Regions from separate parts of the Staphylococcus chromogenes genome, predicted to be linked through region 1. Evidence: riboswitches for the same ligand, from Rfam matches in the RefSeq annotation. Region 1 holds a riboswitch; each other region holds the start of a gene.
The links. Region 1 has a riboswitch for S-adenosylmethionine ahead of PYW36_RS02450 (Na+/H+ antiporter NhaC family protein). Riboswitches for the same ligand answer to the same signal wherever they lie in the genome.
Positions count from the first base shown of each region.

Region 2: it holds a riboswitch for S-adenosylmethionine, as region 1 does, so the genes downstream of both, PYW36_RS00910 (O-acetylhomoserine aminocarboxypropyltransferase/cysteine synthase family protein) here and PYW36_RS02450 (Na+/H+ antiporter NhaC family protein) in region 1, are expected to answer to the same signal.
Region 3: it holds a riboswitch for S-adenosylmethionine, as region 1 does, so the genes downstream of both, PYW36_RS03245 (M20 family metallopeptidase) here and PYW36_RS02450 (Na+/H+ antiporter NhaC family protein) in region 1, are expected to answer to the same signal.

Region 1 is NZ_CP118953.1:558,923-570,059, reverse strand. It holds gene PYW36_RS02510 (PTS transporter subunit EIIC) at 1-643, shown strand, start outside; gene PYW36_RS02505 (amino acid permease) at 895-2,286, opposite strand; gene PYW36_RS02500 (formate/nitrite transporter family protein) at 2,617-3,444, shown strand; gene PYW36_RS02495 (hypothetical protein) at 3,501-3,839, shown strand; gene PYW36_RS02490 (hypothetical protein) at 3,842-4,024, shown strand; gene PYW36_RS02485 (hypothetical protein) at 4,128-4,319, opposite strand; gene PYW36_RS02480 (HAD family hydrolase) at 4,316-4,960, opposite strand; gene PYW36_RS02475 (VOC family protein) at 5,023-5,853, opposite strand; gene PYW36_RS02470 (hypothetical protein) at 5,925-6,194, opposite strand; gene PYW36_RS02465 (bile acid:sodium symporter family protein) at 6,505-7,452, opposite strand; gene PYW36_RS02460 (hypothetical protein) at 7,633-8,163, shown strand; gene PYW36_RS02455 (SRPBCC family protein) at 8,329-8,826, opposite strand; gene PYW36_RS02450 (Na+/H+ antiporter NhaC family protein) at 8,940-10,250, opposite strand; SAM riboswitch class I at 10,341-10,438, opposite strand; gene PYW36_RS02445 (amidohydrolase) at 10,484-11,137, opposite strand, start outside.
Region 2 is NZ_CP118953.1:197,927-209,063, reverse strand. It holds gene PYW36_RS00950 (isochorismatase family protein) at 1-66, shown strand, start outside; gene tcaB (putative multidrug effflux MFS transporter TcaB) at 78-1,271, shown strand; gene PYW36_RS00940 (fructose bisphosphate aldolase) at 1,569-2,462, shown strand; partial or broken gene PYW36_RS00935 (metal ABC transporter solute-binding protein, Zn/Mn family) at 2,509-3,513, opposite strand; gene PYW36_RS00930 (alpha/beta hydrolase) at 3,715-4,728, shown strand; gene PYW36_RS00925 (MFS transporter) at 4,747-5,937, opposite strand; gene PYW36_RS00920 (type 1 glutamine amidotransferase domain-containing protein) at 6,216-6,908, opposite strand; gene PYW36_RS00915 (hypothetical protein) at 7,040-7,192, opposite strand; gene PYW36_RS00910 (O-acetylhomoserine aminocarboxypropyltransferase/cysteine synthase family protein) at 7,209-8,486, opposite strand; SAM riboswitch class I at 8,548-8,645, opposite strand; gene PYW36_RS00905 (YSIRK-type signal peptide-containing protein) at 8,899-10,173, shown strand; gene PYW36_RS00900 (PTS ascorbate transporter subunit IIC) at 10,283-11,137, opposite strand, start outside.
Region 3 is NZ_CP118953.1:698,198-709,334, reverse strand. It holds gene PYW36_RS03285 (CTP synthase) at 1-1,271, opposite strand, end outside; gene rpoE (DNA-directed RNA polymerase subunit delta) at 1,667-2,200, opposite strand; gene PYW36_RS03275 (GNAT family N-acetyltransferase) at 2,369-3,229, opposite strand; gene PYW36_RS03270 (BCCT family transporter) at 3,317-4,918, shown strand; gene PYW36_RS03265 (VOC family protein) at 4,961-5,329, opposite strand; gene coaW (type II pantothenate kinase) at 5,436-6,233, shown strand; gene PYW36_RS03255 (DUF2750 domain-containing protein) at 6,406-7,077, opposite strand; gene ldmS (L-aspartate--L-methionine ligase LdmS) at 7,168-8,349, opposite strand; gene PYW36_RS03245 (M20 family metallopeptidase) at 8,350-9,534, opposite strand; SAM riboswitch class I at 9,629-9,738, opposite strand; gene PYW36_RS03240 (S-ribosylhomocysteine lyase) at 9,965-10,432, shown strand; gene PYW36_RS03235 (DoxX family protein) at 10,531-10,884, opposite strand; gene PYW36_RS03230 (pyrimidine-nucleoside phosphorylase) at 10,891-11,137, opposite strand, start outside.

The sequences.
Region 1 (11,137 bases):
CGTTACACCGACGTTAACACTACTTTCAGTCGGATTATTAACTATATTTATTTTAATGCCTGTGGCAGGTTGGGTTTCAGATGGCTTAGTCGGGATTGTTAATGGTATTATCGAGCATGGCGGCATTTTAAGTGGCTTTTTGATTGGTGCTTTCTTCCTTCCATTAGTTATGTTTGGACTCCATCATATTTTCACCCCTATCCATATTGAAATGATTAATCAATCCGGGGCCACTTATCTTTTACCTATTGCAGCCATGGCGGGCGCAGGTCAAGTAGGCGCATGTTTAGCCCTATGGTTTAAAAGTAAGCGTAATCCTATTTTAAGAAATGTGCTTAAAGGTGCCTTACCTGTTGGCTTTTTAGGTATCGGTGAACCTCTGATTTACGGGGTGACCTTACCTTTAGTTCGTCCGTTTTTCACCGCATGTATCGCCGGTGGGATTGGCGGCGCTGTCATCGGTGGCATTGGCGGGATTGGAGCAAGTGCAATTGGGCCGAGTGGCCTCTCTCTCCTCCCTTTAATTACGCATCAAATGTATTTAGGCTATCTTGCAGGATTATTCGCGGCATACATTAGTGGATTCGTACTAACCTATGTATTTGCCTCAAACAAAAAATTGATAGATCAATTTGGTAAATAAAGTTGTATTATCAATAGACATGGATGAACTTTACCAAGGATCAAAAAAAGATTAAATACAAAAATGACACTCAACACGAGAGGAAACGCGCACTTAAAAGCCATCAAAATTTATGTACAGATAAATTTTGATGGCTATTTGAATGCAAGTAAAAACCGCTTTAAATCGCAGTTATTCTAAATCTAATCACTTCCACAAAAAAACTGCCCACAAAGTCTAACACTTTGTGAACAGTTTTAATAGATTAGTTTCTATAGTTTGAATTCCTCTTTACTATGCTTATGATAGCCCTTCATAAAGAAGAACAATGCCATGAATCCTAAAAATACGAATCCAATAATAACAGAAACGCGTGTTTCTACATTGATAACCATACCAATAAGCACGAGCACTAAAAAGGCAATAGTTAAATAATTTGAAAATGGTGCAAATGGCATTTTAAATGGGTGATTCTCGATTTTTTCAGGGAATTTTCTTCTGAATTGAATATGACTGAATAAAATCATAAACCAAGGAATCATACCCGGTAAAATTGAAGCACTATAAACATATACGAAAATGTTTTCTGCACCATCAATAATCATTGGTAAAACAATATTTAAAATAACCCCAACAAAAATACCGATTGAAACGGCTAATACCGTATAGAAAGGCACACCGTTTTTCATGACACGTGTAAATATTTTAGGTAAGTGTCCATTTTGTGCAAGCGTAAAGATCATACGACTTGAGCTGAAAATACCAGCGTTACAACCTGACATTGCTGCTGTAATCACAACAAAGTTAATTAAACCAGCTGCAATCGTAATACCCACTTTTGCAAAAGTTGCTACAAATGGGCTACCTAAATCTTGTAATTCATCCCATGGATAAACGGTTACAATTACAAAAATCGCACCTAAATAGAAAATAAGAATACGCCAAATGACCCCATTTACCGCACGTTTAATATTTTTTTGTGGATCTTTTGTTTCTCCAGCCGTAATACCAATAAGTTCTACACCTTGATAAGATCCAATAACAATTGATAATGCGAAGAAAAATCCTAGAATACCATTAGGTAAAAATCCACCATGCGCCCATAAATTACTTAAACCAATCGGATTGCCTCCATTGCCTAAACCGAAGAAAATAAGTCCAAACCCAGCCACAATCATTAAGATAATTGTGACAACTTTAATCGTAGCAAACCAAAATTCAAATTCACCAAATGCTTTTACAGATACGGCATTCGCTGCTGCTAAAATGACAACAACAATGACGCCCGGAATCCAAGTCGGTAGCTCAGGCCACCAAAACTTCATATATTCTCCTACCGCAATAACTTCGGACATCCCTACGACAATCCATTGGAAAATATTTGCCCATGCTGTCACATAACCTGCTACGGGATGTATGTAATCTGTTGCATAATTCGCAAATGATCCTGTCGTCGGATAAAGATAAACCATTTCCCCCATCGCACGCATGACTAAAAATAGGAAAATACCGGCGATTAAATACGCGAAAATAACCGATGGTCCGGTCCAGGCAATAGTGCTCGATGCCCCCATAAATAGGCCTACGCCAATCGTCCCACCAAGTGCGATCATTTGTATTTGTCGCGAACTCAGCCCTCTGTGTAATTCTTGATTATCTTTCATGATAACTCCCCATCTCCTTAATATAATAAGGGTCTTTCTGTTTTTTTGTCATGACGCTATTATACTACAATTTTCAAATGTGAAAAGTGATTTTTCTAAAATAATGTAAGCACTTTCATAAAATAGTTTTATTCTACCTAATAAATCTTTCTAAACGCTTATATCCTTTGTCTCTCTATGAAACCAATTATGTAAGCGCTTTTATATAATATTATTCACTTGCACAAACATAAAACCTTTGTTCAAACACCAAAATATTTTGTGAAAATATTCACAAATAATGTTTTTGCAAGTATACTGTTTGTATGATTGCGTAAGGGATTGATGATAATGAATGATAAAAATATCAAATGGGACAAAATTTTTTATGGGTGTGCATGGATCGCAAATATTATCGATACAATTCAAACGAAAGATATTTTGCAAAGTTTTTACTTTAAACGCTATTTACTACGCGCGATGATGGCTGGATTTATTATTAGCATTATTGCGGTTTTTGTTTTGATGGTAAAGGCGACGTTTGCTCCTGATTTAGGCTCAGGATTAGTCAATATGATTGGCGCCATCACATTTAGCTTTGCATTAGTACTTATCTTATTTACGAATTCTGAACTCCTCACAAGTAATTTTATGTATTTTACTGTTGGGTTATATTATCGCTTAATTCGCCCTATTCGAGTGTTTAAAATTTTTATGCTTTGCTTTTTCGGTAACATTATTGGCGCGTTTGTACTTTTTGGTTTAATGCGCTTCAGTGATATTCTCTCTCCTGAAATGTTAACCTTACTTGATAAAACAATAGAAACAAAAGCGGCCTATACTTTTCAAAATATCTTTATTCGGGCAATTTTCGCTAACTTTTTCATTAATATAACACTAGTGATTGCTATGCAAATAGATGATATTTTCGCTAAAATGTTTGTCATGATGTTTGGGGTTACAATCTTTGCGTTTATGGGATATGAACATGTCATTTATAATGCTTGCTTATTTGTAGGAGGCCTATTCTATCAGACAGAATCATTGACATTAGTTCCTGCCCTCAAAAATATTGTCGCTGCTTTTCTCGGTAATTACGTAGGTGGCGGCCTCATTATCGGTTTATTTTATGCCTATTTGAATGACCATGGGCAATTTAGGGCACATCGTATTAAATAAAGAGTCCTTCATCTATGTTATAATAGCTAAAAAATGAGATGCGAAGGAGTTTCAATATGGATAAACAGCGATTTATTCGGGGTGCTATCATTGCGGTTATACTTGGAGTCTTATATTATGCGATGCAAAGCTTTAATACTCAAAATGACATTTATGCTTTAATCATGCGTTCAATTCTGTTGGCTATTGTGTTTTTTGTTTTATATATGCTTATATTTAGCTTATTGAACAACGCTTCCAGAAAACGCCAATATGGCCCTCCATTAATCGTCTGCGTCATTCTCGGCCTCTTAATTGGGAAGGTCTTGAACTATCCCTTCGTGGGTCTGATTATCGGGATTTTCATCGCCCTCATTATTGGTTATTTTATTGGAAAGATGCAAAGGAGACCTTAATGATGTCAACACAAACACTAGGTATCATCATGATCATTTTACTGCTCTTAAGTTTTATTCCTAATGTCTTTATGTTATACAAAGCAAATAAGGAAGGAACCCCTGCGACACGTTTTAAATTAATGGTAGGTGTGGATGCAATTTTACTTGTATTAGTCATAGCCGCCATCGTTCTTTTCTCATAAAAATAGCGGATTGGGAACTTTCCCAATCCGCTATTTTTATTGTCTATGTCATTGTGAATGAAATCCACCGTTGAAAAATGTGCGCTACGTCTTCTTCGCCTATTTATATTTTTCCTTGTAATAAAAAATAATACAATAAAGACGCAACGATACCATAAAGTACTAGGCCCACAATACAAGACGTCATATGCACACGAAAAGGAATATGGCGTTGGAAGATAGGCGCAAGCACAAGGTTACCTATCACAATAATCAGAGGCGCAACGATAAAAAAGAGAATCATTTCTAAACTCATTGCGCGACTCCATTAAAGAATTGGTCTATGACTTGTGTTAAATCTATATCTTTAGCTAAGAGCTCAAGTGATGAAAAATCACTAACTTCCGTCATAGGATTCGTATTTACAATCACATCTAGACCTGCAGTGATGGCTGCAGTGGCTCCATTGACCGAGTCTTCAATAGCTAAGCAATGCGTTGGACTAAAGTTTAAATACTGTACCGCTGATAAATATAAATCCGGTTCAGGTTTGACCGCTTCGACATCTTCACGTCCTTTAATCACTTGAATATAGTCTCCAATGCCTAATCGCTTGATGAGCGGTTCTATGTCTTCACGTGCACTACTTGTCGCAACCGCCATCGGAACGTGACGTGCATGTAGTTGCTCCATGAGCGTTTTAACCCCCTGCCTTAAAGGAAGATGCCTTGCATGCTCGTGATGTTCTTGATAAATTTTAGCCACTTTTTCCTCGCCAAAAATCTCAATTAAATAGTGATGCAACGCTAAAGCACGTCCTCCAATATTAGACCTATAGAAATCTATTGAAATGGGCTTTTCCTTCGCTTTTTCAAGATGCATATTAATGACATCAAATAAATGTTGCTCTGTATTAATAATCGTGCCATCAAAATCAAAAATTACCGCTCGGTACATAAAGGGGCCTCCTTAGTTGTCGTTTTCATTTAGTGTAACAAATCTGACACCCGCATTCACGTTTATTCAAAACCTGGTTCTACTGTCGCAAATTCAAACATAATATGATTTTGGCGATAGTAAAGTGATTCAAACCATTTTCTATCAATCAATCCTGAATGACGGCCAGGCAAGTGGTCATGCTTTTCAATAATTTTAGGCAGTGCTTCTTTTGTTGTCGCAATCGCATGATGGTGGACATATCCACGACCAGGTCTTACATTCGGTCCGTCTTTTTGAATGACGACGATATCACTGTATAAACCATCATCAACAAGCGTAAACGTATGTTCATCCATATTTGTACGTTCATGATAGTCTAAATGTTTTGAAAGATAATTTAAAGTTGAGTCTATATCTTTAACATGAATCTCAATAGGACCCATTCCTAAAATTTGATATTCCTCTGGGATGTCTGAAGCTGTAGGATTGCCCCATTCTTGTGGCAATGTATAATCATCATTAGCAATCATCACAAATGATAGTGACTCTGGATCGTCAAAATAGAGCGCATCTTGATGCATATAGGTCCCACGTTCGATATGATGCGCTTTATCTTGTAATCGTTTTTCAAAATAATCTAATGCTTCGCTATTACGCACAAGTAAGCCTATTCTCGCAATCATATTTGTGCCTTTACGCATCATACCTGCAAGGGGTAATTCAAAAAAGGTTAACAGTGTACCAGGTGTACTTTTATTGTCACCGTAGAAGATGTGGACCATATCATTATCATCTTGGTTCACGGTTTCTTTGACTAATTTTAGCCCAAGGACGTCTAAATAAAATGCCTTATTGTCGTCAATATTTTTAGTATACATAGAAATATGATGATGACCTGTAATTTTTGACATACATATCACTCCTAAGTTCTTTTCTTGAGTATACTTTTTATACCATCAATTTTCAATTCCCTTGCTTACCGTTATAACAACATGAAAAAACAAGTTAATCCAATGAGAATAATGGAGCATGGAAAAGCCAATGTTTGAATTAACCTCACTTTTCTCATGGAGAGATGTGCTTTCATCAACCACGTTTCCATTATAAAATTGACCAACGTTAATAATATCGTTAATGTGATAAGCAATTGAAATCCATTGTCAAACTGTTTGACGAACCCGAACGAAAGTACAAGCATCGTCATAAAAAGCGTCAGTGTAATAAAATAATGATTTAAAATTTTAGTCACCATCTCGTTCACTCCTTTCAAGAATCATGCGTCATCAGTTAAATGATTTTTATATCGAACCTATTTTTAGAGACTTTAATGATGACTTATACCCAATAATTTAAAAATATTTTCGCACAACCTAAATCAAAAGTAAAGTTAATCTAAAAAGATGATAAAGAAGCGGGAAATTATTCCTGGGTGTGATATCTCTCCATGAGCGTTTATCAAGATTTATGGTTTTTGCCACTCACACATTAAAGGACCGAAACACTCACATGTTTCGGCCCAACAAATATATTTCATTGTGCGTACAGCTCAACGCACGGTGAATTTATGTTGTTTCTAATTGTTTCTGTTGCTTTTCAAATCTTGCCGCCCAGAATTTGGCAAGCGTTGGTCCTGTTAAGCAGTGAATAAAGCTGAACACCGCACCAGGGACTGCTGCCAGTGGATTAAAATGCACTGTCGCTAATGAGGTTGCTAAACCTGAATTCTGCATTCCCACTTCTATTGATAATGTCTTTTTATCTTCATAAGACAATTTAAAAATATGTGCAAGAAGATAACCTATAAAATATCCCAATAGATTATGTATGATCACGACAATAAAAATGAGTACGCCTGTTTCAATGATGAGCGCCTTGCTATTTGCTACGACGGAGCCTAAAATTAATGAAATGGCTACCACCGAAACTAAAGGCAAGATATCATCTGTTTTTTCAGCAGCTTTATAAAATAGACGCTGGATGATTAAGCCGATAATAATTGGGATGAGGACGACCTTAGCCACTGAGCCAAACATACTCGAAAACGAAACATTCATCCATTCATGCGCCATTAAAAACATAAGTGCTGGTGTCACGATAGGCGATAAAATAGTAGAAACAGAAGTGACTGCAACGGATAACGCCACATTGGCTTTTGCCAAATAACTAATGACATTACTCGACGTTCCACCTGGGCAACACCCCACTAATAAGACTCCTATCGCAACTTCAGGGGGAAGTTGAAAGGCTTTTACGATAATATAGGCGAGGAGTGGCATAATTGAGTATTGTAAGAGCACACCAATAATTACGGGTTTTGGGTATTTAAATACTTTTTTGAAATCTTCTAATCGAATAGATAATCCCATTCCTAACATCACCACTCCTAATAGATAAGGAATCCACGGTGTAAAACTTGAAAAAGCACTCGGCATCACAAAGCCGATAAAACTGGCAATGAGCATCCAGATTAAAAATGTTTTTGATGCGAATTGTCCGATTTGTCGTAGCATAGCTGTCACCTCTTAATTATTTTAATATTCAGAATATTAACACAACAAAAGCGTCTTGACAATACAATTTGATGAAATAAAATCGAGACCTTTTTAAGTTTACGCCTTTAGACCTAATGCTTTTTATAAGAGTGAGTGCTAAAATGAACTTAATAAACCATAGTTAAAAGAGGAATCGTAATGCTTATTGATAAGTTAGAAGACTATTCTATTCAAATTGCAGAATTAAATCGTCGCAAAATTCGTCGCCAAATCGAACATTTATTAAAAAACGTAAATTTACCTTCTCCTTTGCAACATGAATTTTATAAATCACAAAAAGCATATATACTCCGTGTACATATTCAAAAACAAGCCCTTCCATACTTGTTGAGCTTTCTCAGTTTCCATCGTATAACAATTTATCAAGTGATTCGAACTAAATTCGAAAACGAACTCTTCGCCATTGATCAATTAGCCCATATCGAACGCCGGTTTGATTTTTATATTGATGGGTTAACTGACCCGTTCATAAAAGATAAAGTGATTGAAGTGTTACATCAAGGGACCAAGCTCCAAATGAAATATACACTCCGAAAAAATGTACTTTCCCTAACGTCAACGCTTGAAGACGTGGGGGCTATTTTAAGTCTTTTAAGCCGACATCATATTGATATTTATCAAGCTTATGCCCCGTCCCAACCACAAGCACATATCACGCGTATTTCATAGCTATCACCTTCATATCACAACACTTTTTGGACAGTCTAAGCGCCTAGGACACTCTAACTTAAATAATGTTAAATAGCCATCAAAATTTACGCTCTAATAAATTTTGATGGCTATTTTTTTGCTATTTAAATCAGCTTTAATGCGTCAGAAATGATGCATTCTTGATTAATCTATGGGTTGTTCTTCTATATATTTTTGCATCGTATCGAACATATTTTCAAAACCATGCACCATACTGTCGTGATATTCTTTCTTTTTTTGCTTATATTCAAGTTGGGTCAAACGACGTTCTTTCGGAATTTCACTTTTATAGTAAAACGTCATTTGCGTAATGCCAGGACTACGTTCTTCAAAGTAGACTTCAATATCGTCTTGTTGATCGCTAAAGTCTGGCATTTGAATCGTTAACGCCAACTCTTCACCTATAACAAGATGCTTGTACACGCCTTCAATACGAACGGTTTTAGCTTGACGTTGATCAATAATCTGATATTGTCCGCCTTCAATGGGTTCACTTTCAACACTTCTATTTGTTCGAGATGTTGTCATAAACCAATGACGTAATATTTCAGAATCTGTCCATGCTTGATATGCAAACTCTGGTGTCGTTTTTAATAATCGGACGATTTTAACTTCGACCCATTCATTTTGCGTGTTTTTCATGGTTACTCTCCTCACTTTAAAACCATTTCTGGTATGCCATACACTGTAACGCACGGCGTTTATTTTTAAATGTACGTTCAATTCTCTATATGTCTAACATAGCACATTTCATCTTAATTTGAATGTGATTTGTTTTTTAGTCTTGGTAAATTAAAAATAATCGCCACAATACCACATAACGCTAACATCACAGGATAGATAGAATATGGGACTAACATCACAGGAGAAATGCCTGCAACTCCCGCTGCTGCAATCAATTGCGGGCTATAAGGGACAAATCCTTGCCATGCACTTCCGAAGATATCTAATAGGCTCGCAGATTTACGACGGTCGATTTGGTATTCGTCTGCGATATCTTTTGCAAGCGGACCCGACATGATAATCGAAATAGTGTTATTGGCTGTAGATATATCTGCCACACTTACAAGACTCGCAATCCCGAATTCTGCACCACGACGAGTTTTGATTTTGCTTTTTACTTTATACAATAGCCAATGAATACCGCCATGGTGTTCTACTAAACCAATCATGCCTCCAATTAATAAAGCAATGATGGCAATATCCTCCATCCCGACAATTCCTTCTGAAGCCGCTTTTAAAAAGCCTGCAAGCTGAAACGAATGGTCTGCGATACCAATGACACCAGATAAAATGATGCCTGCTAATAAAACGATGACAACATTAATACCGATGAGCGCCAAAATGAGCACGAGAAGATAAGGTATGATTTTGATGAAATTATAATCATAACTTTGGCCGTGATGAACATGATTGCCGTGGGTCAAAAACCATAAAATAATAATCGTTATGATTGCTCCAGGTAATACAATGCGAAAGTTCACTTTAAATTTGTCTGCCATTTGTGTGCGTTGCGTTCTAACAGCCGCAATTGTAGTGTCTGATATCATAGACAGATTATCTCCAAACATTGCGCCTCCGACAACTGTCGCCATCGCTAAGGCAGATGGGATGTCTGTCGCTTGACTCAAACCAAAACCGACCGGCGCAATCGCCGCCACTGTTCCAACAGAAGTTCCCATAGAAATAGAAACAAACATACAAATAATAAATAATCCAACGATGAGTAAATTTTGCGGAATCATCGATAATCCGAAATTAACGATAGATTCTACGCCTCCCATCGCTTCAGCCGTTTTAGAAAAGGCACCGGCTAAAATAAAAATAAACATCATTAGAATGATATTCGAATGTCCCGCACTTTTCGCAAAAATTTCGACTTTTTCTGTAAATTTTTCTTTAGGATTCATGACTAACGCAATGATGACGCCTACAATCGCAGCGACATTCAGCGGCATAAAGGTAAAGTCTTTTGTAATAATACCTGCGCCTAAAAAGATACAGATAAATACAACCAATGGGATTAACGCCCAACCGCTTGCTTGCTCTTTTATTTCTTTAGACATTATAATCTCCTCACAAAATTTAAGGTCAAACGCTAATAGTGTGGCATGTGTACAATCACTATTAGGTCTGACCTATTTGATGAATTGAACTTCTTATCTTTAGCCATCTGTGCTTCTGGAATTGGCACACGCACAATCATGTTGCCGAAGTTTCAACGGGCCAGTCCCTCCACTTCTCTTGATATGAAGTATTTAATTTTCCTGTTAAACTTTACACGAATTTAGGCGATTCGTCAATTCGTGCCGTCTTCTAAGAGGCGATTTACAAATGCTTCAAAGTAATCTGGAACACGCTCTAAAATACGTTCATCCGGATTGAATTTTGGATGATGCAATGCAAACTCACTTTCAGAGCCAATCATCGCAAAATAGACAGGTGCCACTGTTTGATAGCCTGAAAAGTCTTCTCCAATCGTTAAAGGACGTTCGAGTTCAGAGGCCTGGTAGCCCACATCTTGAGCGGATTGCATGGCCATTTCATGTAGTTCCGGCGTATTGTTCACAGCCTGTGTAATCGTTTGATAATCTAAGTCAATGTCTACTTCATACTGCTTTGCAACACCATCACAAATTGTGCGCATACGTTTAGCGACATTAGATTGGACCTCTGTTTTAAATGTGCGTACCGTTCCTTCCAACATGGCACTATCCGGAATGACATTCCACGTTTGTCCGCTATGCACTTGACCTATTGTGACTACCGCTTCTTCAAATGGCGCTGTATTACGGCTAACAATAGTTTGGAAACTTTGAATTAATTGTGCTAACACAACCTGAGGATCTTTAGCGTCTTGAGGCATCGCAGCATGTGCCCCTTTCGCTTGAATGTGAATACGAAATCGGTCGACATTTGAGGTCATAAAGCCTGGTTTGGCTTGCCATTCCCC
Region 2 (11,137 bases), 360 kb from region 1:
TTTTCTTTAAACTATTCATTCCCATTAATGGGCAAGATTACAACGACAGATGACCTCTTACAATAAGGGAGCCTAAGATGAAACAAAAACCAAGTTTTATATTCATTTTAGTAATGGCAGGGCTCGCTGCTTTTGGTCCACTCTCCATTGATATGTATTTACCTGCCCTACCCCAAGTGGCCGATGCCTTGCATACGTCCACCACGCAAACGCAACTTACCCTTACCTTTTTTATGTTCGGGCTGGCTTTAGGTAATATTATATTCGGTGTCGTTTCAGACCAAACGGGGCGAAAACGACCTTTGATTGTCAGTTTAATCCTCTATATTGTCTTTTCCATCGTGTGTGCACTCGCAACTCATGTTGAACTGCTGATTGCTGCGCGATTCATACAGGGGATTGCTGGAGGAGCTGGCATTGTCCTCTCAAGAGCGATTGCCAGCGATAAATATAAAGGTAATGAATTAACACAATTCCTTGCGTTACTCATGCTTGTCAATGGTGCAGCACCTGTCTTCGCCCCAATGATTGGCGGAGTGTTGACTGATCATATGAGCTACCACATCATTTTTTACATCTTAGCGGTTCTCAGTACATTAATGTTTATCGGTGTGCTCTTTAAAGTGGACGAAAGTTTGGCAAAGGAATACCGAAGTGACGCAGGATTTAAGCCAGTTTTCCAAGACTTTCGTCAATTAATCCAACGTCAAACGTTTATCTTACCAATTTTAATCCAAAGTTTAACTTTTGCGTTGTTTTTTAGTTATATGGCCGCTTCACCCTTTATTTTGCAAAATATTTACCATTTAACACCACAAACCTATAGTTATATTTTTGCATTTACAGGGCTTGGCCTCATCTTTACCGCACAATTGACGGCACGTCTTGTCAAAAAAATGAATGCGTTCAAATTATTTAGAAGTTTTAGCGTGATTCAATTGATTGGGGCAATCATCGTAATTGTGTCCCTCTTAAATCACGCATCGTTATGGTTTCTTATTCCAGGTTTCTTTCTCATTGTGGCCTCCGTATCAGGGGTGGCGACCTTAGGTTTCTCTATCGCCATGGATGGTCAGAAAAAAGCCGTGGGGAGTGCCTCAAGTTTAGTAGGCTTGCTTCAATATTTTGTCGGAGCCGCAACAACGCCTCTTGTCGGACTCATGGGAGAACGGAGTTTTATTCCATATCTTATTGTACTTATCATTACGTTAATCTTGATTTTTATCCTTCATGCCGTGCACATACGACATTTAAAAAAAGCACATCTGTAAATATATAACCACCCGTTTTAGAGAGGTAATGAATCCTTTAAAGGTAGATTTTAGTCTAACTTTTAAGATTACCTTTCTTACCGGGTGGTTTCATCTTTATTTAATCGCTTCAAGTGCTTTTTGTACCGATTCAAATTCTTGCTTCGCTGCATCCACCCAGTCGCCTTTTGCTGCTGTGTGGAATTATATTAAAAAGCGACACTGACGAGAAAATTTTGAAAAAGCATGAATTATTTGAACGTAACTCATGTTTTAGGCATACTGTAGGTGTACGATATTTTTACGAGGAGTGAAACTATGAATACACAACAATTAGAGAAGATTAAAAATGGTAAAGGTTTTATTGCTGCGCTAGACCAAAGTGGCGGGAGTACCCCTAAAGCATTAAGTGGTTATGGTGTCAATGAAGATCAATATCGTAATGATGATGAAATGTTCAATCTTGTTCATGAAATGCGTACGCGTATCGTAACTTCTCCTTCTTTTACTTCTGATAAAGTGATTGGTGCGATTCTTTTTGAACAAACGATGGATCGCGAAGTTGAAGGACAACATACAGGCGACTATCTTGCGAACAAAGGGATTGTTCCTTTCTTGAAAATAGATAAAGGACTTGCAGAACAAAAAGATGGCGTTCAACTCATGAAGCCGATGCCTGAATTAGAATCATTATTAGACCGTGCCACTGAGCATAAAATTTTCGGTACTAAAATGCGCTCTAACATTTTAGAGTTTAATAAAGATGGCATCAATCAAGTGATTGACCAACAATTTGAAGTCGCTCAACAAATTATCGCAAAAGGCTTAGTACCCATTATTGAACCTGAGGTTAATATTGATGCGACAGATAAAGCGGAGATAGAGGCTTACTTAAGTGAGGTTATTCAAAAACATTTAGATGCCCTTCCTGAAGATGCTCTCGTAATGTTAAAATTAACGATTCCGACGAACAAAAATCAATATGAATCATTAATCAATCATCCAAACGTGGTGCGTGTCGTCGCATTATCTGGAGGTTATAGCCGTGAACATGCCAATGAAGTGTTAAAAACAAATAACGGCTTAATCGCAAGTTTCTCTCGTGCACTGATTAACGATTTACGTGTCAGTCAATCTGATGAAGAGTTTGATAAAATTCTTGGTGAAACGATTGATTCTATTTATGACGCTTCTGTCAACAAAGTTCAATAATATGAAAAGCCACACCCCGCCTTTGGAGTGTGGCTTTAGTTTATTTGTTGAGCGCTTTTTCAATGTTTTTAATATTTTCTTTCATTAAAGATTGATATGTCGCATCTTGACTTTGTGATTTAGACACGGATTCCATATTGTTAAATTTCAAAGGTTGTGCGTCTGTTTCTTGGCGAATCGTGTCTGTCACTTTATTGGATACATTTTCTTCGTATAAAATGTATTTTGTATTCGAATCTTTAATCGCTTTCACGATATCTGTCAGTTCTTTTTGGGATGGATCTTCTGCGTTCATATTTTGAACACCTTGTTGCTTAAATCCGTAATGTTTGGCCAAGTAGCCTAAAGATTCATGTGAAACATAAAGTGTATCCCCTTGATGTCCTTCTGTCGCTTTTTTCATATCTTTATCGATGCCATCAAGTTCTTTTAACAATTCATCTGCGTTTTTCTTATATTCTGCTTTATGACTTGGGTCTTTTTTACTTAATTCATCGCGTATGGCTTTAACCATTGTTTCATTCATTTTCGGATCCAACCATACATGTGGATCATACATGCCATGGTGATGATGTTCATGCTCATCGTGGTCCGCTTCGTGATCGTGCGCTTTTTCTCCGTGCTCGTGGTCGTGATCTTCGCCCTCATGTTCGTGTTCATGCTCTTCTTTCAATAATTCGCTCTTATTCAAATGTGATTCGAGTGACAATTTTTTATCGTCCTCTTTAATCGCTCCCGCCACTTTTTTAGCGACTGGATCTAAATTATCCCCTGTATAAACAAATAAATCTGATTTACTCGCGTCTAAAATATCCTTTTGTGAAGGTTCATAGCTATGTAAATCTGTGCCCTTTGGATAAATGGATTCGACATCGACATGTTTGCCGCCAATTTGTTTAATAAATGATTCGACTGGAAACACTGTTGTTTTCACTTGGAGTTTGTCACTTGAAGATGATTTTTTTCCAGAATCAGAATCAGATTGGCCACATGCGACTAAAAGAATACTTACGAATGCGATAGTTAAAAAAGCTAAAAAACGTTTCTTCATATTAGCGCAATCTCCTTCTGTTTAAATAGTAATTATTACGATTTAAAATTATACAGTAAGGTGGGGGTGCTTGCAATAGTTTTTTATGACCACTTTGCTTTTTCAAACGACATTCACATAGTAAAATGACAGTAGTCGCAATCATTCCAAGATATTATGGGATAATAATAAATTATTTTTTCATGACAAGGAGGCAACAAGATGAAACATCTCAATCACATCGCGAAAGTGGCATTCGGTACTGCCGCTGCCACAGCCGCATCTTTATATACTTTAAATCAACTGACACCGATGCCAGGTGTGTTTCTTTCAAAACTATTGTTTAATCAACCACAACATAAAGATTATTTAAAACAAACGATGCAAAACGATCCGCATTATACAAATATTAAAGAGAAAGTCACTGCGCTACACGACATCGTGTATGATGCTACAGAAAGCACCGGTCAAATGGATATTTTTATGCCTATAGGGGATAAAGAAGGTTATCCAATTTTATTTTGGGTGCATGGTGGTGGCTATATGAGCGGGGATAAATCTGACCTCACACCTTATATGGAGCTGATTGCCGCACAAGGGTATACCGTGGTCAATATTAACTATGCCCTCGTTCCAGAGGCGCGTTATCCTGAACCGATTTATAGTTTAGAAAAAGCCGTTCAAGCGGTTCACCAAAATGCCCAGGCCTATAAAGCGGACATGTCCCGTGTTGCTTTTGGAGGAGATTCTGCTGGGGGACAAATTATTGGTCAGTTTATTAATATTCAAGTGAACGAAGCCTATCGCCAAACGACGTCGTTTATGCAAACGGTGGACCCTTCAACGATAAAAGCAGCTGTCTTTTATTCGTCCCTCTTAAATACGCAACGTATGGATCGTACTGATGATCCGATGGCCAATCAATTATTTAGTCGACTGGCTTGGGCTTATTTTGATGACAGACATTGGCGTGTCAGCCCGAAAACGATGGAGGCCAGTGTGACCCTTAATATGAACGCACAATTTCCTCCAAGTTATTTGACGGACGCCAAGCATCGTTCTTTTGAAGATCAAGCACTCCAATTTATTGAGACGATGGAACGCAATGGTGTCCCTGTTGAAGGCACATTTCACGAAAGTCCACTTCAGCACGAGTATCAATTTGATATGTCTTTATATGAATCCAAAATCAACTTTGACGCCCTAATCCGTTTTCTCAAACAACATTTAGCATAAAAAAGGATCCGCCTGTCTTTATGACACAGGCGGACCCTTTTTTTGTCGATCTCTGATTAATATTATGATTGACGCAATGAATGCGATACTGATAAGACCCGCAAGCATTAAAAATTGCATAGACCATGAAGGCTGTTGCTGAACCCAGCCTAAAGTCACCGGTGCTACCGCTGTTCCAAAGAAAATAACAAACGTATTCAATGTCGTATAAAATCCTTTGTTCACATCGACAGATTGCACGACTTTAGAAATCAGGGTCGGCAGTGCCAAACCAATGCCTAAACCGAAGAGCACACTCAGCAAAATTGCGCCGAGGAGACTCGTATTGACCGCCATAAGTACGATGGCCAAAACGGTAAGTCCAAGCGCCCCCGTGAGAACTTTCGATACAGAATAATGTTCGGACAATTTGCCTGCGGTTAAGGAAACTAAAATGCCCCCGACGCCGAAAAATTTGCTGACCGCAGCAATTGTTTGCATGCCCTGGCTGTTTTTTCCTAAAAGACTTTCTCCGAGTACGACATACACATTAATAAACGTCATCAATAAGAAAAATGCGATAATATAGCACAGGAGAAGGGTTGGCTTTCGAAAAACCGAGACGACACTACGCCCAAAATCTTTAAATTGCACGGAGGTCGATTGTAGGGGCGTATTCGGCAACAACCAAATATTGATGATTGTGAGCAGCGCATACGCATTGCCTAATATTAAAAACACCATGCGCCATGAATAAACGTTCGCAATCATTTCACTCACTACTTGGCCAAATATTCCCGCAAATAAAAAGCCCATTGTCACAAAGCTCGTTGCTGTGACACGTTTTTGAGCTGGGAATACGTCTGAAATGTACGCAATAATGATGGGTGCATAAGCTGCAGCCGCCAAGCCTTGGCAAGCACGAAGCACGACAAACATGGTAAACGTCGTCGAAAATACTGAAATGACTGTAAATATCGTATGTGCGATTAAGCCATAAATCATGACACGTTTACGCCCCAATTTGTCTGATAACAATCCATAAACGAGACATCCGAAGGCAAACGCAAATGAAAATGCCATACTCGCATACGGCGCTTGAAAAACAGGAACTGACAAATCTTGTGCGATGAAAGTACCTGTAGTAATCGTGCTATATAAGCTAAACATGACGAGTAACCCCGTAAAAAATAATACGAAGGTAATCCATTGATAATGGACCCGATTCATATATGCTCACCTCTCAAAATATCATTCCAATGATGAATTAATGCTATTCTATTTTCACATAAACCCTCACGGGAATGCTATTCAAAAACCTTTCTATATTTTTCACAACAAATCCTCTTCGTCAATCTCAACACGTGTAGGTTTCTTCTTTTCATCGCGCCTCTATTGAAGAACAATCATGGGTCGAGTGAAACTCCTACTAGAGAAAACGTGGGCATTAAAAAACTGTCTACAAAATCAATAATTTGTAGACAGTTTTCCCGAGGAATCCTCGAAATTTATTTTGAAGCTAATGCCGCTTTGACCGCTTCAGCCACTTTTTTCGCAGAAGCAGGATTTTGGCCTGTAATTAACGAATCATCTGTTTGGATAAATCCTTTCATCGGCACTTTTGATTTTTCATATTTCGCGCCTTTTACTTTCAATTCAGATTCTAACTCGAATGGCACAATACTTTTACGATTGGCTAAGACTTCTTCCGCATTGGAAAACCCAGTTAATCGCTTGCCATCAATGAAAAATCGGTGGTTCGGACGTTTTACTTCTAATAATGCTGCCGCCCCATGACACACGGAGGAAACGATACCGCCGTTGTCATAAATCGTGTTGACGGCTTGATTGATATATTCATTTCCTGGGAAATCATACATCACACCGTGACCACCCGTAAAATAAATCGCGTCATAAGCCGTGGGATCTGCGGTTTCAATACTTGGCGTAAGTTTCAATTGCGCCATAAACCGTTCGTCTTCATAATAGCGTTTTGTCACTTTATCTAAAATGCCTGGAATCAAACTTACAGGATCTAAAGGCGTTTCCCCACCTTTAATGTTATACAAGTCAACTTGGAAATTTTCATCATTTTGAAATTCATCGTAAAAATGCACGAGTTCACTTAACCATAAGCCAGTAGTTTTATCTGTGCCGTCAAAATGTGTATGGCTTGTATTGACAATCATTATCTTTTTCATGTCACCTTCACCACTTTTTATAAGATTTTCATCTATTATAAAGTAGTTTTGGGATGCTTACGAATCATTTGTTTGCATATTTATCGTGTACGTCTCTATTTTGGGATGGGGTCACCATGCGTTACCCCTCATTATTGCGTTTGAAGACGTTGAATTGCGCGTTCATATTCTTGTAATTTTTGATCTTTCATCATTTCTGCCGCTGTGTTAATCGGTTCATAAGTTTGCCATTCTTCTTTTTTATTAATCAATTGTTTTAAATGTTCTTCTATCGTTATCGTCACCATAATCCCCCATTTGTTAAATTGCAGCGAAGCCTTTGGCCAAATCATCGATAATATCATCGATATGTTCTAAGCCTATGGATAAGCGAATCGTTTCTGGCGCAATACCTGCTGCTAATTGTTCGTCCTCGGTTAATTGTTGATGTGTGGTTGATGCGGGATGAATGACGAGTGACTTGGCATCCCCGACATTCGCAAGTAGTGAAAACAAATCTAAAGCTTCGATAAATTGTTTCCCCGCTTCATAACCGCCTTTAACCCCAAATGTAAATACTGAACTTGCCCCTCGAGGTAAATATTTGTTTTTCAAATCATAATAACTACTTGAAGGAAGTCCCGCATATTTTACCCAAGCGACTTTCGGATGTTTGGATAAATAATGGGCCACTTTTTCAGCATTTTCGACGTGACGTTCCATACGTAGCGATAATGTTTCTAACCCTTGTGTCAGTTGGAATGCATTGAAAGGTGACAGTGCCGCCCCCGTATCCCGTAATAATGTTGTTCGTATTTTAAAGGCTAATGCCGCATCTCCAAATTTCTCGCTAAAAACGATACCATGATAGGACGGATCTGGTTCACTTAGTCCTGGGAATTTTCCGTTTGTCCAATCGAAGTTGCCCGCATCAACAATGACACCTCCCATCGATGTACCATGTCCACCAATAAATTTTGTCGCAGAATGCACCACTATATTCGCCCCATACGCAATCGGACGGAGTAAGTAAGGCGTCGCAAACGTATTATCTACGATGAGTGGAATACCGTGGGCTTTTGTCACTTTCACAAGCGCTTCAATATCTTCAACATTTCCTTCAGGATTGCCAATGGTTTCGATAAATAAAGCTTTCGTATTCTCTTGAATCGCCTTTGCGACATTTTGAGGATCAAGTGTGTCTATGAACGTCACGTCAATGCCAAATTTTGACAACGTATGTGTGAATAATGTATGTGTGCCTCCGTATAAGGTTTCACACGCCAAAATATGGTCTCCTGACTGCGCAACCGATTGGATGGCATATGTAATCGCCGCCATACCTGACGCAACAGCGACGCCTGCTACGCCCCCTTCTAGCTCTGCGACACGTGCTTCTAATACTGCTGTTGTTGGATTCATTAAACGTGTATAAATATTGCCCAGTTCTTCGAGTCCAAATAATTGTGCGGCGTGTTCCGTATCGTCGAAGTTATAAGATGTCGTTTGATATATCGGAACTGCGCGTGAATTCGTCGTTTGGTCCACTTCTTGGCCGGCGTGCAATTGTAACGTTTCAAATCGATAGTCTTGAGTCATGAGTACTCCCCCTTAAATAAATAAAAAAAGCCTACCTTGAAAGATAGACTTTACGCATTAAGACTCATCTCTCAGGTTCATCACCTGCAGGAATTAGCACCTAACTGAATAGGTTGCCTGGTTTCAAAGGGCCTGTCCCTCCACCAATCTAGATAAGTAATTATGAAATTAAACTTAGTGTATAACATACTCATGTAGAAGTCAATACGAATTCCGATTTCTTGAATAAGATTAATAATATCTAGTATTTCCTATTTATACAAAACTAAATATTATCGTTTAATAATTTTGAAATAATTAAATTGTGTAATGTGGTAATAGTATGTTAGTTGTGATAATCTTAAATTGTAAAGGGTGCCATTTAATTAATTATGCCACTCAAAAATTTACTTATTTTTTGGAGGATGAGAGAATGTTTAAAAAGCAACATTTTGGGATTCGCAAGTTTACAGTAGGCGCAGCTTCTATCGCAGTAGGTGCGACTTTATTCTTTGGCGCAAATGCTTCTGCAGATGCAGCTGAAGTTGATGGTCAAGCTTGGACAAACGACAACTTAGGGGAAAGTTACGGCACAGCTTATGTAGAATCTAACGGCAACGCTGAAGGTCAAGCTTATGAACCAACATTAGCAGAAAGCAATGCTGAAGGTTCTGCTTGGGTTGCAGACAACGCGGTTTCAAGCAACGTTGACGGTCAAACTTGGACAAATGACAACTTAGGAGAAAGCTATGGTTCTGCTTACGTAGATGCTAATGGCAACGTCGATGGTCAAGCTTGGGAACCTACATTAGCAGAAAGCAATGCTGTGGATTCTGCAGTAGAAAGCAATACTGAGGGTTCTGCTTGGGTTGCAGACAACGCGGTTTCAAGCAACGTTGACGGTCAAGCTTGGACAAATGACAACTTAGGGGAAAGCTACGGTTCTGCTTACGTAGATGCTAATGGCAACGTCGATGGTCAAGCTTGGGAACCTACATTAGCAGAAGGTCCTGAAACAGGCTCTGCTTGGGTAGAAAACAACCTTAACGAAACAGTAACAGCAACAGGAGAACCTGCATATGCTGAACCACTACCAGAAGGTCACATCGGTATTAACGGTGAACCTGCTTATGCTGAAGCGCTTCCTAAAGGCTCTTTAGATGGTTATTTATATGACCACGGTACGGGTGTTACTCATGAACTTCCTGAAGGTGACATCGCAATCAACGGTACTGGCGTAACACACGAATTACCTGAAGGCGACATTTCACTTAACGGTACAGGTGTCACTCATGAATTACCAGAGGGTACTTTAGATACGGACAACGATGGTTACACTGATGACGTAGAAATCGCTGAAGGCACAAGCACAACTGATGCCTCTATCACACCAGCGGCAACTGTCGATACTGATTTTGACGGTTACACTGATGCTGAAGAAGTGGCTGCAGGCACAAACCTTTACGATGCAGCATCTACACCAGTTGAAACTGCTGTAGGTCAAGAAGCAATTGCTGCTGATGCTCACGTAGCAAACGAAGCAACTGCTCAAGGATCTGTTGAAGCAACACCAGCACAAGCTGAAGGTCAAGCAGAAGGACAAGCTTTACCTGAAACTGGTTCAACAGAACAAGGTACATTATTCGGAGGACTTGTTGCATTCATCGGTGCTGTATTAGCTTTCTTTGGCTTACGTCGTAAAGCGTAATTCAAAGCGATACACCTTCGACATGCAACAAAAACGGATTGGGTGAATTCCCAATCCGTTTTTTCTTGTTATATAAGTTTTTTTCGCAATTTGTTAAGATCTCTTTGATTTATACTGCTTTATTTGAACGTTTTTGTAAAAAGATAGCTAAAGCTGCAATAACAATAATAGTTAAAATAACACCAATAACACCTAGTGTTTTTACAATATTACCAAATACGATACCCACCACTAAAAAGTCTGTATCAGAAAATGTTGTTGAAGCAAGACCTAAATCTCCAAGGAAAGGTAAGAATAATAAAGGTAAGAAAGTAATTAAAATACCGTTCATCATTGCACCAAAAACAGCACCTTTAATACCACCGCGTGCATTTCCAAACACACCCGAAGCTGCGCCTAGGAAGAAGTGTGGAACGACACCTGGTAAAATAACCACACCGCCAAGCATAAACATGATGAACATACCTACTACACCTGTCACAAAGCTAACAAAAAATCCAATTAATACTGCATTTTGCGCATATGGAAAAACAATTGGGCAATCCAATGCAGGCTTAGAATTAGGAACAAGTTTTTCAGAAATCCCTTTAAAGGCAGGAACAATTTCAGCTAAAATCAATCGGACACCTGTCAAAATAATGAAGACCCCTGCCGCAAAAGTAACTCCTTGAATCAGTGAAAAAACGATAAAGTTTTGATCATGGCTAATCTCTTTATGAACAAAACCTACCCCCGCAAATAAACTCGCAATCAAATATAATGCAACCATTGTAATTGAAATACTAATGGTACTTTCTCTCAAAAAGCTCAACCCTTTAGGAAACTTAATTTCCTCAGTTGATTTTGATTTCCCTTTAAACAATTTGCCAATTTCTCCTGCCGCCCAATAGCTTACCGTACCAAAATGACCTAACGCTACTTGATCATTGCCGGTAATTTTTCGCATGGTTGGCTGTGCCAACGC
Region 3 (11,137 bases), 140 kb from region 1:
TCTTTTTGCTCAGGTAACAAATCAATAACTGGATATGGTGTGTTTGGATCTAATTCAGCAGAATGTGCATCAGTTAAACCAACCACGTGACGGGCATATTCAACTGTCGCCAATTGCATCCCTAGACAAATGCCAAAGAATGGGACTTTGTTTTCACGCGCATACTTAATCGCAGATATTTTCCCTTCACTTGCACGGAATCCAAATCCGCCTGGTACTAAAATACCATCAACGTCATGGAAATAGCTTTCCGCATTTTCATCAGTCACTTCACTTGAATCAATCCAGCGAATTTCAATATCTTTCATATGAGGGTATCCTGCATGTTTTAAAGATTCTGCTACAGAAAGATAGGCATCTTGTAAAGCAACATACTTTCCTACAAGCGCTATTGTTACTTTACCTTCCAAATTATTCACGACATTGATTAAATGATTCCACTCATCAAGTTGCGTTTCATATTGCGCTTCTAATCCGAGGCGTTCAATCACAATATCGTCCATATCTTGGCGACTTAATTGTAAAGGAATTTCATATAATGATTCTGCATCACGACATTCGATGACGCTTTTCTTATCAATATCACAAAATAGCGCAATTTTATCTTTTAAATCTTGCCCCATTTCATATTCTGTACGTACCACAATTAGGTCTGGTTGAATGCCAAGGCCACGTAATTCTTTCACACTATGTTGTGTCGGTTTCGTTTTCATTTCACCTGCTGCTTTAATGTATGGTAAAAGTGTACAGTGAACATACATCACATTTTCGCGACCTAAATCACTTCTGATTTGACGAATAGCTTCAATAAAAGGTAACGATTCAATATCCCCTGTCGTACCGCCGATTTCTGTAATTACGACATCTGCATTCGTACTTTCACCAGCAAGCAGTAATCTTGATTTAATTTCATTTGTAATGTGAGGGATGACTTGTACTGTTCCACCTAAATAATCTCCGCGACGTTCTTTTTTCAAAACGTGGGAATAGACTTTCCCTGCAGTCACATTTGAGTATTTGTTTAAATTAATATCTATAAAACGTTCATAATGGCCTAAATCAAGATCCGTTTCCGCGCCATCATCAGTGACAAAAACTTCACCATGTTGATACGGACTCATCGTACCTGGATCCACATTTAAATACGGGTCAAATTTTTGAATGGTTACAGATAATCCACGGTCTTTTAATAGTCGACCGAGTGATGCTGCCGTAATCCCTTTGCCTAGTGATGAAACAACACCACCTGTTACGAAAATAAACTTGGTCATTCTTATTCCTCCTCATTTCATATCAGAAGCTTTTGCTAAGGGGTAAATCCAATACAAACAGTAAAATGTAAGATACATTTATTATAAAAATAAAAAAGTTCCCTCTCACAATCATTTCATGTAAGGGGGAACGAGTTTACGTCATTTATTTTTGAACGCTTGCTTTGCGTGTGAACATCTCTTTGACGTATGCGTTTTTTCATTGTCCTATTTAAAGGAGCCCGAATAAAATTTTATCATGTTGTCATGAAAAGTCAATAAACTTTATATGAAATTCATATGAAAATCTAGCTTTAAATCGCAAGAACTTCACATGTGAATCTAACCAGTGTAATAGGTGAATATAACCTTTTAAGTTAAGCCACTAATGCTACTTTCATACAAGTCCTTATATTTTATTCTTTTTCCTCTAGTAAATCGTCTTCTTCGTCTTCATATTCTTCATCTAAGTCTTCTTCGTCTTCCTCAACCACTAAATCAGACTCTTCGATTTCATCTTCGACGTGCTCATCTTCAGGGTCATTTAAAGTTTCTTGATCATCAGTAGTGCTTGGAATGTTGTCATCCCCTTCACTATCGTCTTCACCAAGTAATTTTAAATTTTTGTCTTCTTCGTCTTCTTCATCAAGAATTTCAAATTTTTGAATAGTTGGTGCTATTTTTTCTTCAATGTCATCCACTGAATACCAGTCACGTAGACCCCAAACATTGTCACCAACACTTAAAAAGCGTCCATCAGTATTTAAATCCGTATAAAATTGAACGATACGATCTTCAATTTGATTGTCTTCATAATGTCCAATTTGCTTAAATTCATCGATAATATCATAAAGATTCATCGTTTCATTTTTTTCAGTTAAAAGTGTATAAGCCATATCAATAAATGCTTTTTCATCAACCATTTCTTGTGTGTAATCTTGTAATTTCATCGGCACATCTTCCTTTCAAAGATTCACGTTACTTTTAGAATTGGATCATTCGCAGCTTTCGTCCAAATTCCAAAGCGCGTCTTATTACCATAACAAACATTGATTATAAATGACTCTTAGGAATTACGCAATGTTTAGCGAAAGGTTTTTTGAAATGACCTTAAAGATTTAGTAATTAATATATTTTTCAAACATTGTATAATCTTCTGTCATGATCGTTTCGACAAAATTACTTTTTTGGAACAGTGGTTTGAGCTCGTTTCGAGAACCGAATAGCATCACTTCAAGCACTTCAATTTTTTCATAGTTTTGACGCACATACGTCGATAATTGACGTAATGCATTTTGAGCGATGCCTAATTCACGGTATTCATCTTCCACTAATACCGCTCTAATGATAAGGCGTGTTTGAAATTGTTCGATCGCAAGAAAACCAACTTTTTCTTGATTTAATGTTAAATTAATAATATCAACAGGTCCTAAATCTGATTGATCACTTCTTTTTAATTTCAAAGACGAAACATACTTAGAGCTTAAATCTAAATAATACAAACGCTCTTTACCGATAGGTCCTTCTTCTTTAGTCGCCGTATGCATGAATCCCGCGCGTTCATAAACATTCCACGCCGCTTCATTTTCTGCATCAACGACAAGATATAAATGACTAAAATCTGGAAACACTGTTTGAACATACTCTGGTAAATTCATCATAATTTTCGTGCCATACCCATGACCTTGATACGCTTCGTTAATGGATAAAGAACGAATATAGACGACTTCTTCTGGTGTGTCATACCCTTCATGTTGATAGTGTTGGTGAAGGACAAAAAAACCTATAATTTCTTCCTTTTCATTGAACACGACATTGGCTACACGATTCGGGTCTTCCAAAGCATCATCAAGTACTTCTTTAGGGAGTGAAGAATAAATACGTTGACGTTCACTCAATTTAAATTGATATAACGCATCTCGGTATTGCTCTTCAAACAAATGTATAGTAATATCATCAAAACGCTTATTTTTAATCATTTACAGATTCATTCCTTTAGTTATTATGTTTTATCGCACTCTAACTATACACTATTTTCAGATTTTTCAAACTTGAAAGGGGATATTATGAAAAAATCAAAAGCAACATTGACGAAGAAAAAAAAGAACCGAAATTTCGTCTATATCGTTTCTTTTTCGATTATTTTATTATTTACACTTCTTGCCGCCTTTTTCCCTAAAGGGTTCGGTATTTACGCACAAAATACATATGATGCCCTTGCGCTCAATTTTGGGTGGCTATTTTTAATTATTGTTTTTGTATTAGATATCTTTCTTATCTTTTTAGCTCTATCTCGATACGGTCGCTTTAAGTTAGGGCATGATGATGAAGCGCCAGAATTCTCATTTATTTCCTGGATTGGAATGCTCTTTTCAGCTGGCCTTGGTGTCGGTATTGTATTCTGGGGTGTAGCAGAACCTTTAACCCATTACCTCCACTCGCCATTCCCTTCAGAAGTGAAAGGTCAAACCGCTGAATCGGCGCGTTTAGCCATGGGCTATACTTTCTTTCATTGGGGCATCTCTCAATGGTCAATATTTGCTATGAGTGGACTCATCGTCGCTTACTTTCAATTTCGTAAACAACGGGATGGCCTTATTTCTACAGCGATGGAACCCGTATTTGGCGAAACATACAAACGTCCATTTCGAAATATTATAGACATTCTCGCGATCATCGCGACGGTTATGGGAATCGCTACTTCTATCGGTTTAGGTATTTTACAAATTGCTGGAGGTTTGAATCATGTGTTTAGTGTCCCTAACACAAATATGACATTAATAATCATCACACTCATCATGACGTTTATCTTTTTAGGTTCTGCCTTATCAGGACTTAATCGCGGAGTAAAATGGTTAAGTAATTTAAATATTATCATTGGTGCCATTTTATTAGTGTTTATCTTCATTGTTGGTGATTTGCGCTTCATCGTTGAAACATTCACTGTTTCCATTGGAGACTATATCTCTCATTTTGTTCAATATAGTTTAAGAATGGATCCTTATACGGGAGATAATTCATGGATTCAAAAATGGACCATCTTCTACTGGGCCTGGGTTATTTCTTGGTCTCCATTTATCGGTGGATTTGTTGCCCGTGTTTCTCGGGGACGAACGATTAGAGAATTTGTCGTGGGTGTGCTCATTATTCCCCCTATGATTTCATTTTTATGGATTGCAGGATTTGGTGGAACAGCTATTCATTATGCACTTCATCATAACGAAGGGATAGAAAAAGTGGTCGATCAAGATTATACTGTGGCGCTATTTGAGCTATTAAGCAAGTTTCCACTTTACGAAGTCACTAGCGCACTCGCTATCATATTAATTTTTACATTTATTGTGACAAGTGCGGATTCAACCACACACATTGTTTCTGGTATGGCTACCGGAGGCGTAGAAAATCCTAAACGTAAACATAAAATGGTATGGGGGATTCTTATCGGGGCCATCTCTGTCGCTCTGACGGTTGCCGGGGGCTTGACGAGTTTACAAACAGCTTCTGTCGTTACTGGGCTGCCGTTCTCTATCATTTTGCTATTGATGATTTTTGCGTTAATGAATGCCTTACGACGTGAACATACGAAACATTTCCAAATGTCGCACATTGATGATGAAAAAGATTTTTCACGTACAATTGAAGAACGCGAAAGAGATAACGAAATGTAAAAACAGTGCGTGCGGATGTACCGCATGCACTGTTTTTTTGATTTATTCTTCAACAAAGCAATTTAACAACCAATTGACACCATATCGATCTGTCACTTGACCGTGAATCGCATTGAAAAATGTACGATTTAACGGCATATGTGGATTCCCTTTAACACTTAAAGCTTCATAAATGCGTTGTTGCGTCTCTTTATTATTAAAAGTTAATAAAATTTGTGCCCCAGTGTTTGAGGTGTCTTTTCCATAATCATCTGATAAATGAAGCACGACATCCTCCTGTATTTTCAACTCAGCATGCAGTAATTTTCCCTGGTGCTCATTAAGCGGTATGACCTCCCCACCAAAAGTTGATTTGTAAAAATCAAGGGCCTCTTGCACATGATTCACCACGATATATGGACTCAATTTCATAAAATAATCCCCCTATTTTTAATTTCATTCAAATTTTAACTTGTATTTTTGTGATTATCATATAGTATATATTGTTGATAAACAATAATTTTGAGGTGACAATATCATGCGAATCGGAATCGATGCGGGTGGAACTTTAATTAAAATCGTAACTGAACATGAAGGTCAAAGAGAATATCAAACATTTCTTACGACTGAAATTGAACAAGTCGCGCAAAGTCTTAATGATAAAAAATGTTCAGATATTAGTATTACGGGTGGTAATGCGAAAGTGCTTAATGATTTATTGCACTGTGAAGCAAAACATTTTATTGAATTTGATGCGGCAGATAAAGGTGTAGACATCTTACTTAAGGAGCAAGGCATCGAACTCGATCGTTATATATTTACTAACGTTGGGACTGGCACGTCAATCCACTTAGCTGATCATCAGGGTCAGGAACGTGTCGGAGGTATTGGTACAGGTGGTGGCATGATTCAAGGTTTAGGATATTTGCTTACAGAAATCAAAGATTATCAAAAATTAACCGATTTAGCGCAACAAGGGAACCGTGATATTATCGATTTAAAAGTTAAACATATTTATAAAAATGATACCCCTCCCATTTCCGGAGAGCTTACAGCTTCTAACTTTGGACATGTTCTACTAAATTTAGATAAAACGTTTACTGATGCAGATAAATTAGCTTCATTAATTGGTGTCGTTGGTGAAAGTGTTACAACAGTTTCAATTCATGTCGCAAGAGAACACGGCGCTAAAGATGTTGTCTATATTGGGTCTTCTTTCCACAATAACCCTTTACTTCAACAAGTCGTCACTGATTATACAATTCTACGTGGTTTTACGCCTCATTATTTAAACAATGGGGCATTCTCAGGTGCACTTGGTACATTATATTTATAAAGTTTGACCGATAATATTAGCCAAAAATGTCTACAAGTGTATCGCCTTGTAGACATTTTTGCCTCTTTTTGTTCCTTTTTACCGATATATATGGGATTAAAATAGCCACCAAAATTTATCAGCGTAAATTTTGGTGGCTTTGTGTACGTAAATAGTGATTGATTGAATTACGTTAAAATGTTAACTCATTCGCCAGTTTTTGTGCACTCACAATGGTACCCACTACACCAGGTTTTAAATCGATGGCCACGTAACGATTATCGTCACGCAATTCATCGAGCCATTCTGCAAAGACTTCTCCTTCAACATCGATTAATTCAAAGGATTCGAAGTCTTCGTGGGCCACACGTTTTGCGCGTTGGCTTAAGCTCCATACAGGCATAAAATGGGATTGTTCAAAATGGTCATTTTCATCACTCACTACCATGAACTCTTTCATCCCTTTTTGCGTTAAGCCATAAACCGTATCTGAATTTGAAACATCTTCGACAAACTCTCGAATACGTAATCGATCAATATCGGTCATTATGTCGTTAAATGCAGATAAGATACTAATTTCATGACCTTCAGCGTCCGTCGTCACATTAACAACCGCTTCATCTTCCTCATCAAACATATCGTCAAGTTCATAAGTTGTGAAACGATCAATATCCATCGTGATCAGTTTATCAAATGCGACATTCAAGTTTTCCAAATATTCTTTAGCAAAGCCTTCTCTCGTCCAAAAACAAAATAATTGTTTTCCATTGTGCTCATGCTTCACAATTTTTTTATCTTTAACAGCAATAAAAAATTGCTCATTAGTCAGAATATCTTTGTAAAATCGTTCATTTTTATATGACATACCTTTCTCCCTCTCTTAATGAGCTCTCTTTAAGTTGAATATAAACTACGGCATTCAATTCGTCAAACATCGTTTATAAAAGAGCTGTCATTATGATGAAAGATTTGCTTCTTTCTTAAATGCTTCTTCTAAGCGCTCTATCTCTTCCGGATGATCGGCGTGCCATATCCCTGCAAATCTCGAAGGTACAGGTTGTTGAAAATATTCCCCATCATAAAATGATAATGGATAAAGCACTCCTTTTTTGACATATTTTTCAATTGTTTGAAAGAATGCCTCTTGATCTTCTCCAGAAATATAACTGTAAAATTTATGATATTTTCCGGTGAGCACAGGATCTAAAACTAATAAACTTGTCGATCCGTTATGTCTAAAGTTTAAATCAATCGCATAAATATTTTGTTGTGCATCGACGAGTAAATCAAATCCAGCGACGCCAATGAAGCCTTTGTCGACGCCTATTTTCATAATTTCATAGCCCGCTTGAATCACGGACTCTGGAACGTCAATCGCATTCACATTGCCATTGTAAAAACCGTAATCGTTTGTCAGTTGTTTAGCAGCCCCTAAGTAAATGATGCCTTTCTTTGGATGAAGGGCGTACTGGACACAATAATTGTCGACTGTCTCGATACATTGTTCGATAATCAAAGTTTGTGTGGCCGCTTTCGCATTTTCGATACGTGCAATCGCTTGTTCCAAATCGCTTTGATTATAGCAAATCATAACACCATAACCACCTGCTGTTGGAAGTTCATCTCCTGGTTTAATCACAAGAGGGAGGTCCCAGTGTTTTAACGCTTCGTGAAAATCTTCTATTTTGACGACTTGTCGTTTTGGCAAGTATTTTCCATCTGTCCACTCTGGAATGCGTGATTTGGTATTTAAATCAATAAACACCTGTTTATTCATCGCATAATGTTCTGGCGCAATTAAATCTTCTCCGTGAACATATTGTGTGTAAATACGCTTTTGTTCTTGTTGTGTTAAATTTTGTAATAAAGCTTCATAGCTTGCTTTATCTTTAAAAGTATAGATATTCTCAGGTAGCGTCTGATTGACATGTGAAAATAACGTGCGTAATTTTTCAGTGACACTTGCTTCATGAACAATCACTGGCATATCGGCAATAAGTAATTCTCTTCCAGTTAAAAAATTAGACTGATGTTCATTGGGTTCTAACCATGGATTTGAAATGTATGAAGGTCGTGCTGTATAAACCACATCTTTCGCGTATAAGTCTCCCAGTTTTAAAATTGAGTCATCCAACATTTACAATTTCTCCCTTAATAATTGATGTTCCTTTTGAATGGTATTAAATAAATCTTTGTCTTGAATCAGTGTCGCGCCCATCAATGCAATGATTTTTGCCCCTTTAATTAAAGCTTTATCCCCCATAGGGCTTGCAGCGGCTTCTCTGAAACGATGCGTGTGCCCGACTAAACTTCGTGGTCCAATTTTAATATGTGGGTGAATCGTCGGTACAACATGGCTTACATTTCCTGTATCTGTCGAGCCATAACCAAAATCATCATGACTGACTTCTTCACCTAATTCAGTAGCATAACGTTCAAACAGCGCATCAAGTTGCGGTGATTTGATGAATTCATTTACCCCGTTTTGAATTGGCGCAAACTCATAGTCACATCCGGTTTGTATTGCAGCCCCTTTTGCGATTTGATGCACGCGCTCTGTCAGTTGATCTAAAGATTTTCGTGTTGTCGCTCGTGTGTAAAAGCGAGCATGTGTAAAATCAGGAATAATATTGGCTGCTTTCCCTCCATCTAATATGACACCGTGCACCCGGTCTGATTTATGGATATGTTGTCGTAACTGTGCGACACCATTAAAGAAACTAAGCATAGCATCTAAAGCATTTCTAGCATCTTCTGCATTTTCTGAAGCATGTGCGCTGCGCCCATAAAATTTAATGTCTAAAACATCAACAGCTAAAGTTGGAATTGTAGGATATGTTTCGTTACCGGGATGTATCATGAGTGCGACATCCACATCATCAATAATCCCTTCTTTCACATAAGACGCTTTGGCACTCCCATTTTCTCCACCTTCTTCAGCTGGACATCCTAAAACAACCACGGAACCTCCTAGCTCATCTATAACTTGTTTTAATGCGATGCCGGCAAGTACACTCGACGTACCGATAATATTATGACCACACGCATGTCCTAATCCAGGTAAGGCATCGTATTCCGCTAAATAACTGATGGTGGGTCCAACTTGTCCACTATCATAGCGCGCAATAAACCCAGTAGAATGACCAGCAATATCTTTTTCTATCTCAAAACCATGGTCGTGTAACTGGTCTATTAAAAGTCTCGACGCAAATAATTCTTCATTTCCTACTTCAGGTCTTTCATGAATTTGATGACTCATATCCAAATAATGTAACCGATGATTATCTATATAATCTAATATGCGTTGTCTCACTGATACCATTAAAAAGTCTCCCTTCAAAACAAAAAAAGCATCCAACGATAAAACACTTCCACTTATCAATAGTAGCGTCTCAAACGTTGATTGCCATTTGTGTCATTTATCTTTCAATGGTCTTAACCATTGTTGGATTTAGCACCTTTATCGAAGTTCGATGAGGTTGCAGGGTTTCACAGGGCCAATTCCCTCCACCACTCTTGATAAATTCGTATTTAATTATTACTCATTTTATCGGAAATTCGATCATTTGTCATGGTATTTTCATTATTTTCACAATTTTTCGGAAGTAGTGCTATTTTATCTTAGATTTGGCCTGAAAGAAATCATTTTATTTTAAAGCATAACGCTTTTTTAAAGTGAAAGATTTGTAACTCATTACGGCTTTTAGAAGTTATGTTAAAATGATATCAACGAATGAAGGAGGATGAATTCGATGCCAAAAATGAACGTAGAAAGTTTTAATTTAGATCATACAAAAGTTGTTGCACCTTATGTACGTCTAGCAGGTAAAATGCAAGGTGAAAACGGAGATGACATTTACAAATACGACATTCGCTTTAAGCAACCCAATAAAGAACATATGGATATGCCAGGACTTCACAGTTTAGAACACTTAATGGCAGAAAATATTCGTAATCACTCTGATAAAATTGTGGACTTAAGCCCTATGGGTTGTCAAACAGGCTTTTATGTATCACTCATCAACCACAAAGATTATGATGACGTATTAAATATTATTGAAAAAACGATTCAAGATGTTTTAAATGCAACTGAAGTACCCGCCTGTAATGAAGTTCAATGCGGTTGGGCGGCAAGCCATTCCTTAGAAGGCGCTCAAACGATCGCAAGAGAATTTTTAGACAAACGCAACCAATGGCATGACGTGTTTGGTGAAGGCTAAAATGAATTAAGTCGTAAGAAAAATAGCCATCAAAATTTATCTACGGGTAAATTTTGATGGCTTTCTATTTATAGATGAGCGCTATTCCTAGTTTTTTGTTATAAATGACGAATCCATTTCATCAGTAAAAATTGTAATGGAAGTCGTGCATATAAAAGTGGTTTTGGTACATTCATCCCTTCAATGTCATCAATACGACGGGCCATATAAATATTGGCTGGAAAAACTGCCCATAAAAAAGCGATAATCGCATGTTTAAAAAGATAACCTGGTTTGCGTAATAACAGCCCAAACCCGATGATTAATTCACAAACACCTGTAATGAGTACCGCTTCTTTTCTTAACGGCAAATAATGAGGAACAATTTTTCTAAATTTACCTTCATGTACAAAATGTAATAGTCCAACTATTATAAAAGGAATGCCCATCAAATAACGTTGTACTGTTTTCATCTTTATCTACTCCGTAATCATTTTATAAATTAATTGGGGTGCTTCTGCGGAATCTGAGATTGTAATGTTTTCATATAATTTTTGTTTCACTGCGGCGACATCTTCTTGGTTGGCATAAATGGTTAATAAAGATTCGCCTTCGCTCACTTTGTCACCTATTTTTTTGTGCAATACAAGTCCTACAGCCAAATCAATGTCATCTTCTTTTGTTTGGCGACCTGCCCCCAACATCATTGAGGCAATCCCAATTTCA